One region of the Streptomyces sp. NPDC001663 genome, then DNA from elsewhere that is predicted to be linked to it. Evidence: riboswitches for the same ligand, from Rfam matches in the RefSeq annotation. Region 1 holds a riboswitch; the other holds the start of a gene.

The links. A riboswitch is a leader RNA that binds a small molecule or an ion and turns the genes downstream of it on or off. The one in region 1 is predicted to bind cobalamin.
Region 2: another riboswitch for cobalamin. It lies ahead of ACFY1L_RS43855 (cobalamin biosynthesis protein); the one in region 1 lies ahead of ACFY1L_RS39375 (ribonucleoside-diphosphate reductase subunit alpha).

The regions. Positions count from the first base shown of each region.
Region 1 covers NZ_JBIAUR010000015.1:69,363-76,985, reverse strand. The annotation lists gene ACFY1L_RS39385 (NACHT domain-containing protein) at 1-2,305, opposite strand, end outside; gene ACFY1L_RS39380 (GNAT family N-acetyltransferase) at 2,462-2,965, shown strand; cobalamin riboswitch at 3,022-3,158, shown strand; gene ACFY1L_RS39375 (ribonucleoside-diphosphate reductase subunit alpha) at 3,282-5,642, shown strand; gene ACFY1L_RS39370 (ribonucleotide-diphosphate reductase subunit beta) at 5,642-6,655, shown strand; gene ACFY1L_RS39365 (nucleotidyltransferase family protein) at 6,683-7,303, shown strand; gene ACFY1L_RS39360 (putative Ig domain-containing protein) at 7,541-7,623, shown strand, end outside.
Region 2 covers NZ_JBIAUR010000018.1:189,326-196,948, forward strand. The annotation lists gene cobN (cobaltochelatase subunit CobN) at 1-144, opposite strand, end outside; gene ACFY1L_RS43850 (cobyric acid synthase) at 141-1,652, opposite strand; gene ACFY1L_RS43855 (cobalamin biosynthesis protein) at 1,649-2,587, opposite strand; cobalamin riboswitch at 2,687-2,829, opposite strand; gene ACFY1L_RS43860 (hypothetical protein) at 2,965-3,192, opposite strand; gene ACFY1L_RS43865 (anion permease) at 3,227-4,474, opposite strand; gene ACFY1L_RS43870 (lysozyme) at 4,628-5,377, opposite strand; gene ACFY1L_RS43875 (class II aldolase/adducin family protein) at 5,574-6,305, shown strand; gene ACFY1L_RS43880 (alpha/beta hydrolase family protein) at 6,418-7,536, shown strand.

The sequences.
Region 1 (7,623 bases):
CGCCGAGCCGGTCGTTGTACTCCTTCACAGGGTCGGTGTTCAGCCCGGCCCGCGCGCGGATCACGGCGAACGCCGGGTTGCCGCCGGTGCCGAACTCCTGGGCGGCGGCCAGGCGGATGGAGTACGAGGGTTCCTGGATGCCCAGCTCGAAGAGGCGCTCGTAGAGCGGAGTGGTGTCGATCCTGCCGGAGACGCTCCGCAGCGCGGCTCCGAGTTGCTTGAGCAGCCGCAGCTTCGCATCGTCGACGGTGCGTTGGTCCCCTTTGCAACAGGCCCAGGTCCTCCGTGCCTTCTCGAGGATGCCGCCGAGCAGACCGGGATCGTCCTCCACACTCTCGATCTCCACGGCGGCCGCGTACAGGTCGAGGGCCTTGGGGTCGTCCGTACGGCGGTGCGCGGCCGTACAGAGCCGGTGGGCCAGGGTGTGCCCCCGCACGGGAGAGCGGCGGACCAGCTCCTGCAGCTCCCTTTTCGCCTCGGCCCGGACACCGCCCGCCCTGGCTCTGAGCCTCGCCGCCCGCCGACGGGACAACAGCACCAGGGCGATGAGGAGTTCGCGGCTGGGGCCGGGCGGTTGCAGAGCGTGCTCGACGAGCTCTCCGGCGCCCCGCTCGCCCAGGTGGCTCAGGACGCGGTAGCCGAAGTAGGCCTGGATGATGCTGTGCGGGAAACGGACCCTCCGCTCGAAGCCCTCCACCAGGCCGAGTTTGTCCGCGTTGCTCGCGAAGCGGGCGAGGGCGGCGCGGCACTGGTCCATGTTCCCGCCGAGCAGCCGCCGCCTCTCCTCCTCGCCGAGCCGCTCGCAGAGCACGTCCCAGATCTGTTGTCGGTGCCACTCGGAGAAGACGTTCCCGCGCCTGCCGTACCGGTCGAAGCCGCGCCGGCCGGCCCACAGATGCTCTGCCCGGACCTGTGCGCGCCGCGCCGGACCGGGATGGACGTCCGAGTCGAGCAGTTCCCCGAAGCCGACCTCCAGCTTGTCCTGGAGCAGTCCGACGCACGCCAGGGCGGAGACTACCTCGAGGGTGTCGCGGCGCTCCTGCGGGGCCAGCGCCACCTCCTCGCGCAGCCGACCCTCGCACAGCGCCTCGTCCCACGTCTGAAGCAGCCAGAGCCGCAGCGTGCCGCGGTCCCTGCTGCGGGTGTTCATGTGCTGCGGATCGTTGTCGGGCCGGTCGTGCTCCAGGGCGCCGTGGCGGTGCAGTTCGCGGGCGATCTGCAGATAGACGGGCGACTCGGTCACCTCCGCCGTCTCCACGATCCAGTCCACGCGCCGCTCGTCCGTCTCGGGGACGTCCGCCCCGACGAAGCGCAGGGCCTCCTCCTCGCTGAGCGGTTCCAGCTCCACGATCGCGGCGGAGGTGCTCTCCAGCGGGCTGTGCGGCCGGGAGGCGATGACGAGGGGCAGTTTCTCCTGGTGGGCGCGCTCGATGGCCCGCCGGATGATGTTGTCCCGGTTCTGCTGGTGGCCGTCGCCGAGGAGAGCCTCTTCCAGTCCGTCGGCGATGACGACCGGCTTGTCGTCGGCGAGCAGCTGCTGCCAGACCCGCTCGGTCTTGGTGCGGGCGAGGATGCCGCGGGGGGCCTCGTCGGCGAAACGCTTCCTGGCCATGCGTTCGAAGTTCAGGTCGGTCCCGTCGGTCGCGTCCCGCAGCCGGATCGGCACGGGCACGGCGTTCTGCCGGGCGAGCAGTTCGGTGAGCCGCACCAGGACGGCGGTCTTGCCCACGCCGACACCGCCGACCAGCAGATAGGGCCGCCGGGTGTCGCGCTCCCGCAGCCGCTCGGCGAGAACCTGGGCGATCTCCTCCCGGCCCACGATCTCGGCGGTGTCCGGTCCGGCGGTGGGCACCAGCCGGCTGGGGTCGACCTGTGCCTTGGTGAGATAGCGCCGCTTGGTCCAGCGGTACCACCAGAACAGGAAGAGCGCTGCGGCGATCGAGGCGGTGAGCACCGGGCCGACGAAGCGCATGGCGGTCTCGAAGCCCTGATTGTCCTTCCGCCACTTCTCGAAGCTGGTCGTATCGCTCGTGATCAGGATGTACAGGCCCTCCGCGCACCAGGCGAGCACCGCGAGCAGGGCCACCAGCCAGATGGCCCGGGTGACGTTGGTGTAGGAGATCCCTCGGCGCCACTTCTTGGGGCGGGCGGTGCCGCGGCGGGCCTCCAGACGGATCGTCAGGGTGTGCCAGTGGCCCGCGAAACCGCGTCCGGCCCAGCTGCCCGCTCGCCTCGGAGCCAGTGTCGCCATCGGCGCGTTCCGCGGCCGCTCCCTGCCGGGCGGGTGACGGACGACCCTCGTCATCGTGCGTCTCCTTCCGAGAAGGGCTCTCGAAACGGAGGGATCCGCGGGCGCCGACGCCTACCTCCATGGAAGCACTCCCCGGACGGCCTGCAACCCGGCGGCCCTCGGCGGAAAACCCCGAGCCCGCCGTCGTACCCGTCCGGCACACTCGAGCCCATGGACATCGTGATCCGGCCGGTGGCACCCGGCGAGTACGAGGCCCTCGGCGAGATCACCGCCCAGGCCTACCTCCAGGACGGCCTCCTCACCTTCGGCGAGAGCGACTGGTACCTCGACAAGCTGAAGGACGTCGCCGAGCGGGCGGCCGAAGCCGACGTACTGGTGGCCACACAGGGCGGCCAACTCCTCGGCGGCGTCACCTACGTCCCGTCCGGCGGCCCCATGGCGGACCTCGCGCGCCCCGGAGAGGCCGAGATACGAATGCTCGCCGTCGACCGGGCAGCCCGGGGCAGGGGCGCCGGAGAGGCCCTCGTCCGCGCCTGCGTCGACCGGGCCAGGGCCACCGAGGGCTGCACCGGAATCGTGCTGTCCACCCAGCCGATCATGCACACCGCCCACCGCATCTACGAACGCGCCGGTTTCGTCCGCGCCCCCGGGCGCGACTGGAAGCCGATCGCGGGCGTCGACTTCACGCTGATCACCTATGAGTTGACGCTCTGACACGCTCCGAAGTCAGCCGCGACACAACATATGGGGGTGCTCCCCCCACCCGGCACAAGATGTATGCTCATGCTCGCTGTCGCCGCAGGGGAATCCGGTGCGAATCCGGAACTGTCCCGCAACGGTGTACTCATGCGTGTTCGCACACGTACGAGCGTCAGTCCGAGGACCTGCCGACAGTGCGCCCGGCCACCGTGGCCCGGGTGCTCCGACGTCCGGGCCTCGTGGAGTGGGCCGGTGGACGCGACGCCGTGCGCGCTCGTGTGCTGCCCCCTGCCCTCCCTCAGGCCCACTGCCGAGCGAGGGAGAGCCCCACGTGACCATCGCGCCAGCCGAACCGGCTTCAGCGACCACGACCGCCCCTGTGGCCGAAGACGGTCCAGGAACCGCCCTGTTGCGGACCCTGACCGAGCTGACCGCCGACCTCCCCGACGCCGACCCCGGCCGGGTCGCCGCGGCCGCACTGCGCGGTCGGTCCGCACGCGCGGACGAGGCGGAGTTGCGCGAACTGGCCACGGAAGCGGCCGCCGGCCTCATCTCCGAGGACCCCGCGTACAGCAGGCTGGCCGCCCGGCTCCTCACCATCGGCATCGCCGCCGAGGCCGCCTCCCAGGGCGTCACGTCGTTCACGGAGTCCGTCGCCGTCGGCCACCGCGAGGGCCTCATCGCCGACCGCACGGCGGAGTTCGTCCGCGTGCACGCCGACCGCCTCGACGCCCTCGTCGACCCCCAGGCCGACGACCGCTTCGGCTACTTCGGCCTGCGCACCCTCCACAGCCGTTACCTCCTGCGGCACCCGATCACCCGCAAGGTCATCGAGACGCCCCAGCACTTCATGCTCCGGGTCGCGAGCGGCCTCGCCGAGGACGACACCAGCCGGTCGGTGGACGAAGTCGCCGCGCTCTACGGCCTGATGAGCCGCCTCGACTACCTCCCCTCCTCCCCCACCCTCTTCAACTCGGGCACCCGGCACCCCCAGATGTCGTCCTGCTACCTCCTCGACTCCCCGCTGGACGAGCTGGACTCCATCTACGACCGCTACCACCAGGTCGCCCGTCTCTCGAAGCACGCCGGCGGCATCGGCATCGCCTACTCCCGTATCCGCAGCCGCGGTTCGCTGATCCGCGGCACCAACGGGCACTCCAACGGCATCGTCCCGTTCCTGAAGACCCTCGACGCCTCGGTGGCCGCCGTGAACCAGGGCGGCCGGCGCAAGGGTGCCGCCGCGGTCTACCTGGAGACCTGGCACTCCGACATCGAGGAGTTCCTGGAGCTGCGTGACAACACGGGTGAGGACGCCCGCCGTACGCACAACCTGAACCTCGCGCACTGGATCCCGGACGAGTTCATGCGCCGGGTGAACGCCGACGAGCTGTGGTCCCTCTTCTCCCCCGCCGACGTACCGGAGTTGGTGGACCTGTGGGGCGAGGAGTTCGACGCGGCCTACCGGAAGGCCGAGGCCGGGGGTCTCGCGCGCAAGACCATCCCCGCCCGCGACCTCTACGGCCGCATGATGCGCACCCTCGCGCAGACCGGCAACGGCTGGCTGACCTTCAAGGACGCGGCCAACCGCACCGCCAACCAGACGGCCGAGCCGGGTCATGTCGTCCACTCCTCCAACCTCTGCACGGAGATCCTGGAGGTCACGGACGACGGCGAGACGGCGGTCTGCAACCTGGGCTCGGTGAACCTGGGGGCGTTCGTGGCCGGTCAGGACATCGACTGGGAGCGGCTGGACGAGACGGTCCGCACGGCCGTCACCTTCTTGGACCGCGTGGTCGACATCAACTTCTACCCGACCGAGCAGGCGGGCCGGTCGAACGCACGCTGGCGCCCGGTCGGCCTGGGCGCGATGGGCCTGCAGGACGTCTTCTTCAAACTCCGCCTGCCCTTCGACTCCCCGGAGGCCAAGGCGCTGTCCACCCGTATCGCCGAGCGCATCATGCTCGCCGCGTACGAGGCCTCCGCCGACCTCGCCGAGCGCAACGGCCCGCTGCCGGCCTGGGAGAAGACGCGTACGGCACGGGGCGTCCTGCACCCCGACCACTACGGTGTGGAGCCGACCTGGCCGGAGCGCTGGGCGGCACTGCGGGAACGTGTCGCCGCGGTCGGCATGCGCAACTCGCTCCTCCTCGCGATCGCCCCCACCGCCACCATCGCGTCGATCGCGGGCGTGTACGAGTGCATCGAGCCGCAGGTGTCCAACCTCTTCAAGCGCGAGACGCTGTCCGGTGAATTCCTGCAGGTCAACTCGTACTTGGTGAAGGAACTGAAGGACCTCGGCGTCTGGGACGCCCGCACCCGCGAGGCGCTGCGCGAAGCCAACGGCTCGGTGCAGGACTTCACCTGGATCCCGGCCGACGTACGGGCGCTGTACCGCACGGCGTGGGAGATCCCGCAGCGCGGTCTGATCGACATGGCGGCGGCCCGCACTCCGTACCTGGACCAGTCCCAGTCCCTCAACCTGTTCCTGGAGACGCCGACCATCGGCAAGCTCTCCTCGATGTACGCGTACGCCTGGAAGCAGGGTCTGAAGACGACGTACTACCTGCGTTCCCGCCCGGCGACGCGCATCGCACGCGCGGCCCGAGCCACCCTCCCCGTGCAGCAGGCCGCCGACCCCGACGCGGTCGCCTGCTCCCTTGAAAACCCCGAGTCCTGCGAGGCCTGCCAGTAATGAGCTCCACCGAAAAGAACCTTCTCGACCCGGGCTTCGAGCTGACCCTCCGCCCCATGCGCTACCCGGACTTCTACGAGCGCTACCGGGACGCCATCAAGAACACCTGGACCGTGGAGGAGGTCGACCTCCACTCGGACGTGGCCGACCTCGCGAAGCTGACGCCCGCCGAGCAGCACCTGATCGGCCGCCTGGTGGCCTTCTTCGCGACGGGCGACTCGATCGTCGCGAACAACCTGGTCCTGACGCTGTACAAGCACATCAACTCCCCCGAGGCACGGCTGTACTTGAGCCGCCAGCTGTTCGAGGAGGCAGTCCACGTCCAGTTCTACCTGACGCTCCTGGACACCTACCTCCCCGACCCGGAGGACCGCGCGGCGGCCTTCGCGGCGGTGGAGAACATCCCCTCCATCCGCGAGAAGGCCGGGTTCTGCTTCAAGTGGATGGACTCGGTGGAGAAGCTCGACCGCCTGGAGTCCAAGGCCGACCGCCGCCGCTTCCTGCTGAACCTGATCTGCTTCGCGGCATGCATCGAGGGCCTGTTCTTCTACGGCGCCTTCGCATACGTCTACTGGTTCCGCAGCCGGGGTCTGCTGCACGGCCTGGCCACCGGCACCAACTGGGTGTTCCGGGACGAGACGATGCACATGTCCTTCGCCTTCGACGTGGTCGACACCGTCCGCAAGGAGGAGCCGGAGCTCTTCGACGACCAGCTCCAGCAGCAGGTGACGGACATGCTGCACGAAGCCGTCGAGGCCGAGCTGCAGTTCGCCCGCGACCTGTGCGGTGACGGACTGCCCGGCATGAACACCGACTCGATGCGCCAGTACCTCGAGTGCGTCGCCGACCAGCGCCTCACCCGCCTCGGCTTCGCTCCGGTGTACGGCTCCGAAAACCCCTTCTCCTTCATGGAGCTGCAGGGCGTCCAGGAACTGACCAACTTCTTCGAGCGCCGCCCGTCGGCGTACCAGGTGGCGGTGGAGGGCACGGTCGACTTCGACGAGGACTTCTGACGGTCCCGGCTGTGATAAGCCAGGAGGATGATCAGCCGCCTCCCTCTCGACGACCAACTTGACTCCCTCCGCGCGGTGTTGGCCCGCAACAGCGTGCTGACCGAGGTCCTGGGGCGGACCGCGACGATGGAGCTGCCCGGCTGGTATCTCACCGCCGGGTGCCTCTTCCAGACCGTCTGGAACGTCGTCACCGACCGGCCGCCCACCGCCGGCATCAAGGACTACGACGTCTTCTACTTCGACGCCGACGATCTGTCCTGGGAGGCCGAGGACGCCGTGATCAAGGCCGGCCGGGAGATCTTCGCCGATCTCCCGGCCGAGGTCGAGATCCGCAACGAGGCGCGCGTGCACCTCTGGTACGAGGACAAGTTCGGGGTGCCGTGCCCGCCGTACGAGTCGAGCGAGGCGGCGATCGACAGCTTCGCCGCCACGACCTGCTGCCTGGGCGTGCGGCTGGAGACCGGCGGCCGGTGGCGGGTCTATGCGCCGCACGGCCTCTCCGACGTCTTCAATCTCGTCGTGCGGCCGAACCCCGTGCTCGCCCCGCGTTCCGTATACGAAGCCAAGTCCGCGCGCTGGCGGGAGCAGTGGCCGGAGTTGAGGGTGCTGGAGTGGCCCGGGCGGGGCTCGTCCATGGAGGGTCCATAGGGCCTCCATCGGTCGGCCATGGACCTCCCACGGAGCGGCAAAGTTCTTCCGGCCCATCTGTTCCGGGCTCCTCGCCGCCCGCTACTTTCTGGCCGTCCTGTCATGCACATACAACACCGGCACAGGACGATCAAAGTGTCATGCCCATGACGGCATCGCGCACCGCCGCCGCTACGCGCGTCACAGGCCTGCCACCAGCGTCGAGAACCCCACTCCAACGACGGAGGCAGTACCCCCATGCGTGATAAGCCCCGACGGAGTCTGCGAAGACTCCTGACCGCCGCCATACCCGCCCTCGCCCTCGGTCTCGCCGGACTCGT
Region 2 (7,623 bases), on a different contig from region 1:
GATGCCGGCGCCGGCGAGGAGACCGGGGAGTTCCCGCTCGACATCCACCCGGGTGGGGTTGCCGATCCGGTAGTCGGCATCGGAAGCGGCCCGGGCCGCCAACAGATCCGTGTCGGCGGTCGACAACAACAACACTGTGCTCATGCGGGTGCTCCCGGTGGGATGAAAGGCAGTCCTTGCGGCGCGCCGGACTCGATGAGCCGCCACAGCGCGTCCGTGTCCGCGTGCTGTTCGATCAGGTCGCCGAGCCGGTCGAGCTGCTCCTCGCGCAGCGCGGCGAACGAGGTGTCGTGGGCCGGCACGAAGCGGCGGCCCGCGGCGGCGGCCACCTCGCGCAAAAAGGCCCGCCGGAAGCCGTCCGACTCCAGCGAACCGTGCCAGTGGGTGCCCCAGGTCTGTCCGACGCGGCACCCGTCGAGGAAGGGTTCGCCCCCGTGGATGTCGGCGACCCCGTGATGGATCTCGTACCCCTCGACCAGCTCGCCGAGGGCCTCGCCCACCGGCCGGGTGAGGGTCTTCTCGCGGGCGAACCGCACGTGGACGGGGAGGACGCCGAGCCCGTCGACGGACCCCTTGCGGCTCTCCACCTCGTCCTCGATGCGCTCGCCGAGCACCTGGAAGCCGCCGCAGATGCCGAGCACGGGCCGCTGCTCGGCGGCCCTGCGCACGAGGGCCTCCGCAAGACCGCGCTCCCGCAGCCACTCCAGCGCGCGGACGGTCCCCCGGGTCCCCGGAACGACGACGAGGTCGGCGTCGGCCAGCTCCTCGGGCCGGTCCACGAACCGCACCACCACACCCGGTTCGGCGGCCAGGGCGTCCACGTCGGTGAAGTTGGACATCAGCGGAATCGCGCAGACCGCGACCCGCAGCACGTCCTCCCCGACCGGCGGGGCGACGTTCGACTCCCGCACCGTCCCGCGAAGGGAGACCCGCAGCCCGTCCTCCTCGTCGATGCCGAGGCCGTGCCGGAAGGGCAGAACGCCGTAGGTGTACCGCCCGGTGAGCCCGTGCAGCATGTCGAGCCCGGGGTCCAGGAGGCTGACGTCCCCGCGGAACTTGTTGACGAGGAACCCGGCGACAAGCTCCTGGTCCTCGGGCGAGAGCAGTGCGACGGTCCCGAAGAAGGACGCGAAAACACCACCACGGTCGATGTCCCCGACCACGAGCACGGGCAGCCGCGCATTCCGCGCGATCCCCATGTTGACGATGTCCGTCCGCCGCAGATTGATCTCGGCGGGAGAACCGGCCCCCTCACAGATCACCGCGTCATACGTGCCCCGCAATTCGGCGAGACAGTCGAGAACGGTCCCGAGCAGTTTCTGCTGCCGCCCCCCGTGATACCCCCGGGCACTCAGCTCACCGACGGGCTTCCCCATCAGCACGACCTGACTGCTCTGCTCACCACCGGGCTTGAGCAGCACCGGATTCATGAGCGCGGAGGGCTCGATCCGACAGGCCTGCGCCTGCATGGCCTGTGCCCGCCCGATCTCCGCACCCTCGCGCGTCACGAATGAGTTGAGGGACATGTTCTGCGCCTTGAAGGGCGCGACCTTGACCCCCTGCCGCACCAGCCAACGACAGATCCCGGCGGTGACGACACTCTTGCCGGCATCGGAGGTGGTACCGGCAACGAGAAGACCACCGCCGGTCATGACCTGCGTCCCTTCACGAGACGGGCGGCGACACCGACGCCGAGCGCGAGCAGACCGACGCGCCTCGAGAGGCGTACGGCCCGTTCGATGTCCGGTACGGCGACGGTGTGCCCCTGCGCGTTGAGAACGGGCCGGTGCTCGACCCGCCCCCCGTACGACAGGGTCCCGCCGAGCCGTACCCCCAGAGCTCCCGCGAACGAGGCCTCCACGGGCCCGGCGTTGGGGCTCGGATGCTTCCCCGCGTCCGTACGCCAGGCGCGTGCCGCCCCGCGGGGATCGTCACCGGAGACCGTCGCCAGTACGGCGGTCAACCGGGCGCCGGGCCAGCCGGCAACGTCGTCGAGCCGCGCGGACGCCCACCCGAACCGCCGGTACCGGGCCGACTTGTGACCGACCATCGCGTCGAGGGTGTTGACGGCCCGGAAACCGAGCAGCCCCGGCACTCCACCGACGGCCCCCCACACCAGCGCCCCCACCACCGCGTCCGACGTGTTCTCGGCAACGGACTCCACAACCGCCCTGGCGATCCCGTCGGCGTCCAGCGCCTGCGGATCCCGCCCGCACAGATGCGGCAGCCGGGCGCGGGCGGCCTCGACGTCCCCCGCCTCCAGGGCACGCCCGATGCTCCGGGCCTCCCGTGCGAGCGAAGTCCCCCCGACCACGGCCCAGGTGGCGGCGGCGGTCAGCGCTACGGAGGCGGTACGGGAAGGCCGTACGAGAGAAGCGGCCAGGGCGCCGGCAGAGACGGCACCCCCCACGCACACGGCCGTGTGCAGCGCCCCCCACCCCCGGTGGTCCCGCCACAACACCCGCTCCAGGGCACCCGCGGCCCGCCCGAACGCGGCGACCGGATGCCCGCGGCGCGGATCGCCGAGGAGGTGGTCACCGAGAAGGCCGGCGGCGGCGCCGTACGCGAAGACGCGATCGGCACGCATCGGCTCAGCCGGCCGTGGGGTCGGTCAGAGCTCGGGCGTTGAACCTCAACAGGCAGCCGCGCATGGCGATATGTCCTCACTCAGGGTGTCCGCGCCCTGGTTCGACGAGACCGGCGGTGAGAGTTCCTGGCTCCCGGGACTTCCTACCCCGGTGACAGTGGCGGGACCGCGCCGGACTTGCACCGGCTTCCTCTCTTGCCGCCGTAGCTGGCCTCGGCAGTCCACCATGCCCCCGAACGGCAGTCAACTTGCCGTTGACCTGCGACGGGAGAGTGTGCTGAGGCCCACATGCGAGGGTCGCAGTGGTCACGGAAACGCGTGGTGCCGGGACGGATCACCGTCCCGGCACCACACGTGGAGCAACTACGGCCGCAGGCTCAGCCCTTGGCCATGATCAGGTTGATTCCGTACGCCACCGCCGCCGCGCACCCCGCGAAGCACACGTACGCGCCGGTGACCGCGAGGGTCGCCGAGTCGCCCTGTGCCACGGCCCGTTCGCGGCGGGACAGGCCCATGACGCCCAGGGTGAACAGGGCGACGAGGCCCACGGTGACCGCGAGGCTGACGCCGAAGACGGAGCCCAGGGCTGCCCAGTCGATCTTCATGCTGCTTCTCTTCCTTCGTACCGGGTGGGCGGGCTCAGACCGTCGCCGCGGGCGGGGCGGCCGGGTCGGGGGCGGTGGCCGGAGCGGCCGGGGCGGGGATCGTGGCCGTCAGGTCCTCGGTCACGCCCGTGGGCGGCTGGGTCACGGCGGCGATCGCCGTGGTCACCACGCCGGCCGGCTCCTCGGTCTCGTTGACGTTCGAGGCGTCGACGACCTCACGGCGGGAGATCTTCCAGATGGCCGCGCTGGAGCCGATCAGGAAGACGGCGACCACGCCGGTGCCCCAGTCGCCGAGGTCGGTCACGGACTCGGCGAGCGCACCGACCAGGGCGGCGGCCGGCAGCGTCAGGACCCAGGCGACCAGCATCCGGGTCGCCGTGGACCAGCGGACCACGCCGCCCTTGCGGCCGAGGCCCGCGCCCATCACCGAACCGGAGACCGAGTGGGTGGTGGAGAGGGAGAAGCCGAGGTGGGAGGAGGCCAGGATGACCGTGGCCGCGCTGGTCTGGGCGGCGAAGCCCTGCTGCGGCTGGAGGTCGGTCAGGCCCTTGCCCATGGTGCGGATGATGCGCCAGCCGCCGAGCCAGGTGCCGAGCGCGATGGCGAGACCGGCGGAGAGGATGACCCAGGTGGGCGGGTCGGAGTCGGGGGCGACGACGCCGCCGGCGACCAGGGCGAGGGTGATGATGCCCATCGTCTTCTGCGCGTCGTTCGTGCCGTGCGCGAGGGAGACCAGGCCGGCCGAGGCGATCTGGCCGGCGCGGTAGCCCTTCTCGGCGGCCTTGCCGTCGGCCTTCTTGCCCAGGGTGTACGACAGCCGGGTCGCCAGCATCGCGGCGAGGCCCGCCACGATCGGGGCGGCGAGCGCCGGGATGAGCACCTTGGTGACGAGCACGTCGCCGTGGACCGCGCCCATGCCGGCCGAGGCGATGGTGGCACCGATCAGACCGCCCATCAGGGCGTGCGAGGAGCTGGACGGGAGTCCGACGAGCCAGGTCAGCAGGTTCCAGAGGATCGCGCCGACCAGGGCCGCGAATATGACCTCGGGACGTATGCCGTTCTCGTCGACGAGACCCTTGGAGATCGTGTTGGCGACCTCCACGGAGAGGAAGGCGCCCACAAGGTTCAGCGCGGCGGACATGGCCACCGCGACCTTGGGCTTGAGTGCACCGGTCGAGATGGTGGTGGCCATCGCGTTGGCGGTGTCGTGGAAACCGTTCGTGAAATCAAACGCGAGTGCGGTGATCACCACAATCGCGAGGATCAGCGAGAAGTTTTCCATTTACCCAGGCAATCGTTCGTAGTCATCGGTCGGTTGACCGTAGGAAACCTGAGTGAACGGAAGATGAACTGAGGGCGGCTGTGGAGTGTCTGGAACGGGGGGTCGCCGCTCCGCCCGGTTCGGCGGCCCCCCGGGTCCCTCGTTGCCCCTTGGCTAGTAGCCCCGGGCGAACTTCTTCAGCTGGGCCTGGGACCCGTTGAAGAGATTTTGATCACCCGGCAGGCTGCCGCTGTTGTCGTACTGCCAGAAGCTCCAGAACGACCAGCCGGCCGGCAGCGATCCCGCGTCCGCCGAGTTGTGGCGGGCGAGCCACAGTGCGTGGTTGGAGGCGAAGGCGCGGCTGCTGCCGGTGCACGTGTTCCACCAGTGGGTGGTCGTGTAGATCACCGGGCGGCGGCCGGTGAGCCGCTTCACCTCGTTGCTGAACGACTTGATCCAGTTGACCATGCCGGCCTTGCTCAGGCCGTAGCACCTGTGCTTGGCGTCGTACGGGTTGTATTCGATGTCGAGCGCGGGCGGCAGAGTCCAGCCGTCCGCACTCCACGCGCCGCCGTTGCGCACGAAGTAGGCCGCCTGGGTCCGGCCCGAGGACTTGTTCGGCAGCGCGAAGTGGTACGCGCCGCGGATGATGCCGGCGTTGCGGGCGCCGTTGTACTGCTGGCCGAAGTACGGATTGCGGTAGTTGGTGGACTCGGTCGCCTTGACGTAGACGAACTTGGCGCCCTTCGCCTTCGCGCTCGACCAGTTGACGTTCTTCTGGTGCGAGGAGACGTCATGTCCCTTCGGCAGGCTCGCGGCCGAGGCCGGCAGCTCGGCGAGCGCGGTCCCCCCGGCGACGAGCGCCGCCACGGAGACCGCGAGGACGCGGTTGCGGCGGCGGGACGGTTTGCGATCACGGGCCATATTTCCCCCCGGAATGGCGACGTGCACGACAAATCAACGGGAGATTACTGGAAGATCGTTGAATGCTGGGCGATCTCAGGCCAAGCACGAGAAGAAAGGGATATGTTCCTATATGTGGTCTTTCGGAGGCCGGTCTTCCGCCCTAAAGTGCCCCGGCCCCGCGGCGGGTTGACGGTGCGCCTGGCAGGATCGCGGCATGGCTGAGCAGCGACGCGACCAGCGGGACGAACGGGATGCGCGGGAGGGTGCACGGGATGTGCCCGAGGGGCGGGGGAGGGGTGTGGGCGCCGAGGAGGCACGCGCCTGGCAGGCCCTCGTCGCCACCGCCCGCCGCACGGTCGCCGACGGCCTCGTCGTCGGCACCTCCGGCAATGTCTCGGTCCGCGTCGGCGACACCGTGCTGGTCACGCCCTCGGGCCTGCCCTACGACCGGCTCACGCCGGACGACGTCACCGGCGTCGACCTCGACGGCCGTCAGGTGCTCGGCACGCTCGTCCCGACGAGCGAACTCCCCATGCACCTCGCCGTCTACCGCACCACCGACGCCCGCGCCGTCGTCCACACCCACGCCGTGCACGCGACCGCCGTCTCGACGCTGGTCCCCGAGCTCCCGGCGATCCACTACATGGCCGGCGCCCTCGGCGGCCCCGTCCGAGTTGCCCCCTATGCGGCATACGGCACCGATGAGTTGGCCGAGAACATGCTCCAGGCCCTCGCCGACCGCACCGCCTGCCTCCTCCAGAACCACGGAACGATGGCCTACGGCACCACCCTCGACCAGGCCTACGACCGCACCGCCCAGCTGGAGTGGATGTGCCGGCTGTGGCTGACGGCGTCTTCGGTGCCGGGGTTGTCGCCCACGTTGCTGTCCCGGGCGCAGGTGGACGAGGCGGGGGAGAAGCTGCGCGCCTACGGGCAGCGGAAGTGAGCTCGCGGGGTACCCGGACCCGGTGACTACGACACACCCTCGTCGACGCCCCGCATCACCCCGCTCCTTCCTCCGGCTGGCCGGTGACCGGGTCCGCCAGGACACTGGACGGGTGCGCACAGTCAAAGCAACGGCCGCCGCCGTCACCGTAGCCCTGGCCGCCGGCGCAGCCTCCGTGGCCGCCGGCCGGCTGGCGAGCGACGCCGCGCTCAAGGCGCCCCCGGGCAGGCCGCTGCCCACCGAGCCCCGGCTCACCGTGCACGCCACGGCCGCCGGCCAGATCGCCCTCACCCGAGACCTCGCGGCCCTGCGCCCCGGCACCTACGGCCTCGCCGGCGACGGCAGCCACGCGGTGGTCGGCCCCGTCCTCGACACGGCCACGCACTCCGCCGACAGCGTCGTACGCCGCCTGGAGCGCGTCACGCACGGCAGCCTGGAACCCGGCGACAAGGTGTGGCTCACCCCGAACGTGCACATCGGCAACCCGAGCGCCGCTCTCGGCCTCGACCACGCCGACATCGACGTCCCCGGCGAACTCGGCGCCCTGCCCGCCTGGTTCGTGCCCGGCGCGCGGGACACCTGGGTGATCACCGTGCACGGCCTGGGAGCCACCCGGGAACACCCCATGAACGTCATGGAGTTCCTGCACCGCCAGCGCTTCCCGGTGCTCGACCTCGCCTACCGCGGCGACCTCGGCGCCCCCCGCCCCCCGGACGGCCTGAACCACCTGGGCGAGACCGAGTGGCGCGACCTGGACGCCGCGATCCGCTACGCCGTGCGCTACGGCGCCGAGCACGTCGTCCTGCACGGCTGGTCCACCGGCGCCACCATGGCGCTGCGCGCCGCCGCGCACTCCGGCATGCGCGAGCGCATCTCCGGCCTGGTCCTGGACTCCCCGGTCCTCGACTGGACGACGACGCTGCGCGCCCTCGCCTCGGCCCGCCGCACGCCCGCCGCCCTGCTGCCGCTCGCGGTGCGGGCCGCGCAGGGACGCACGGGCCTGGAGGGCGACCGCACCGCCGAGAACGTGCTGCCGACCGTGCCGACGCTGATCTTCCACGGCCCGGACGACACCCTGGCCCCCTGGGAGCACTCCCGCCGGCTCGTGAACGCCCACCCCAACCTGATCGCCCTCCACACCGTCCCGAACGCCCCGCACTCGGCGATGTGGAACGCCGACCCGAAGGCCTACGAGGAGGCCCTGCGCCGCTTCCTCACCCCGCTCATGTGACCCCTCCCGGGTGACCGTCCCGCACGCTCGGGGCGCAGCGGAACTGAACAACCGACGCGATTCCGTTTAAGGCCGTACCACTGGCCT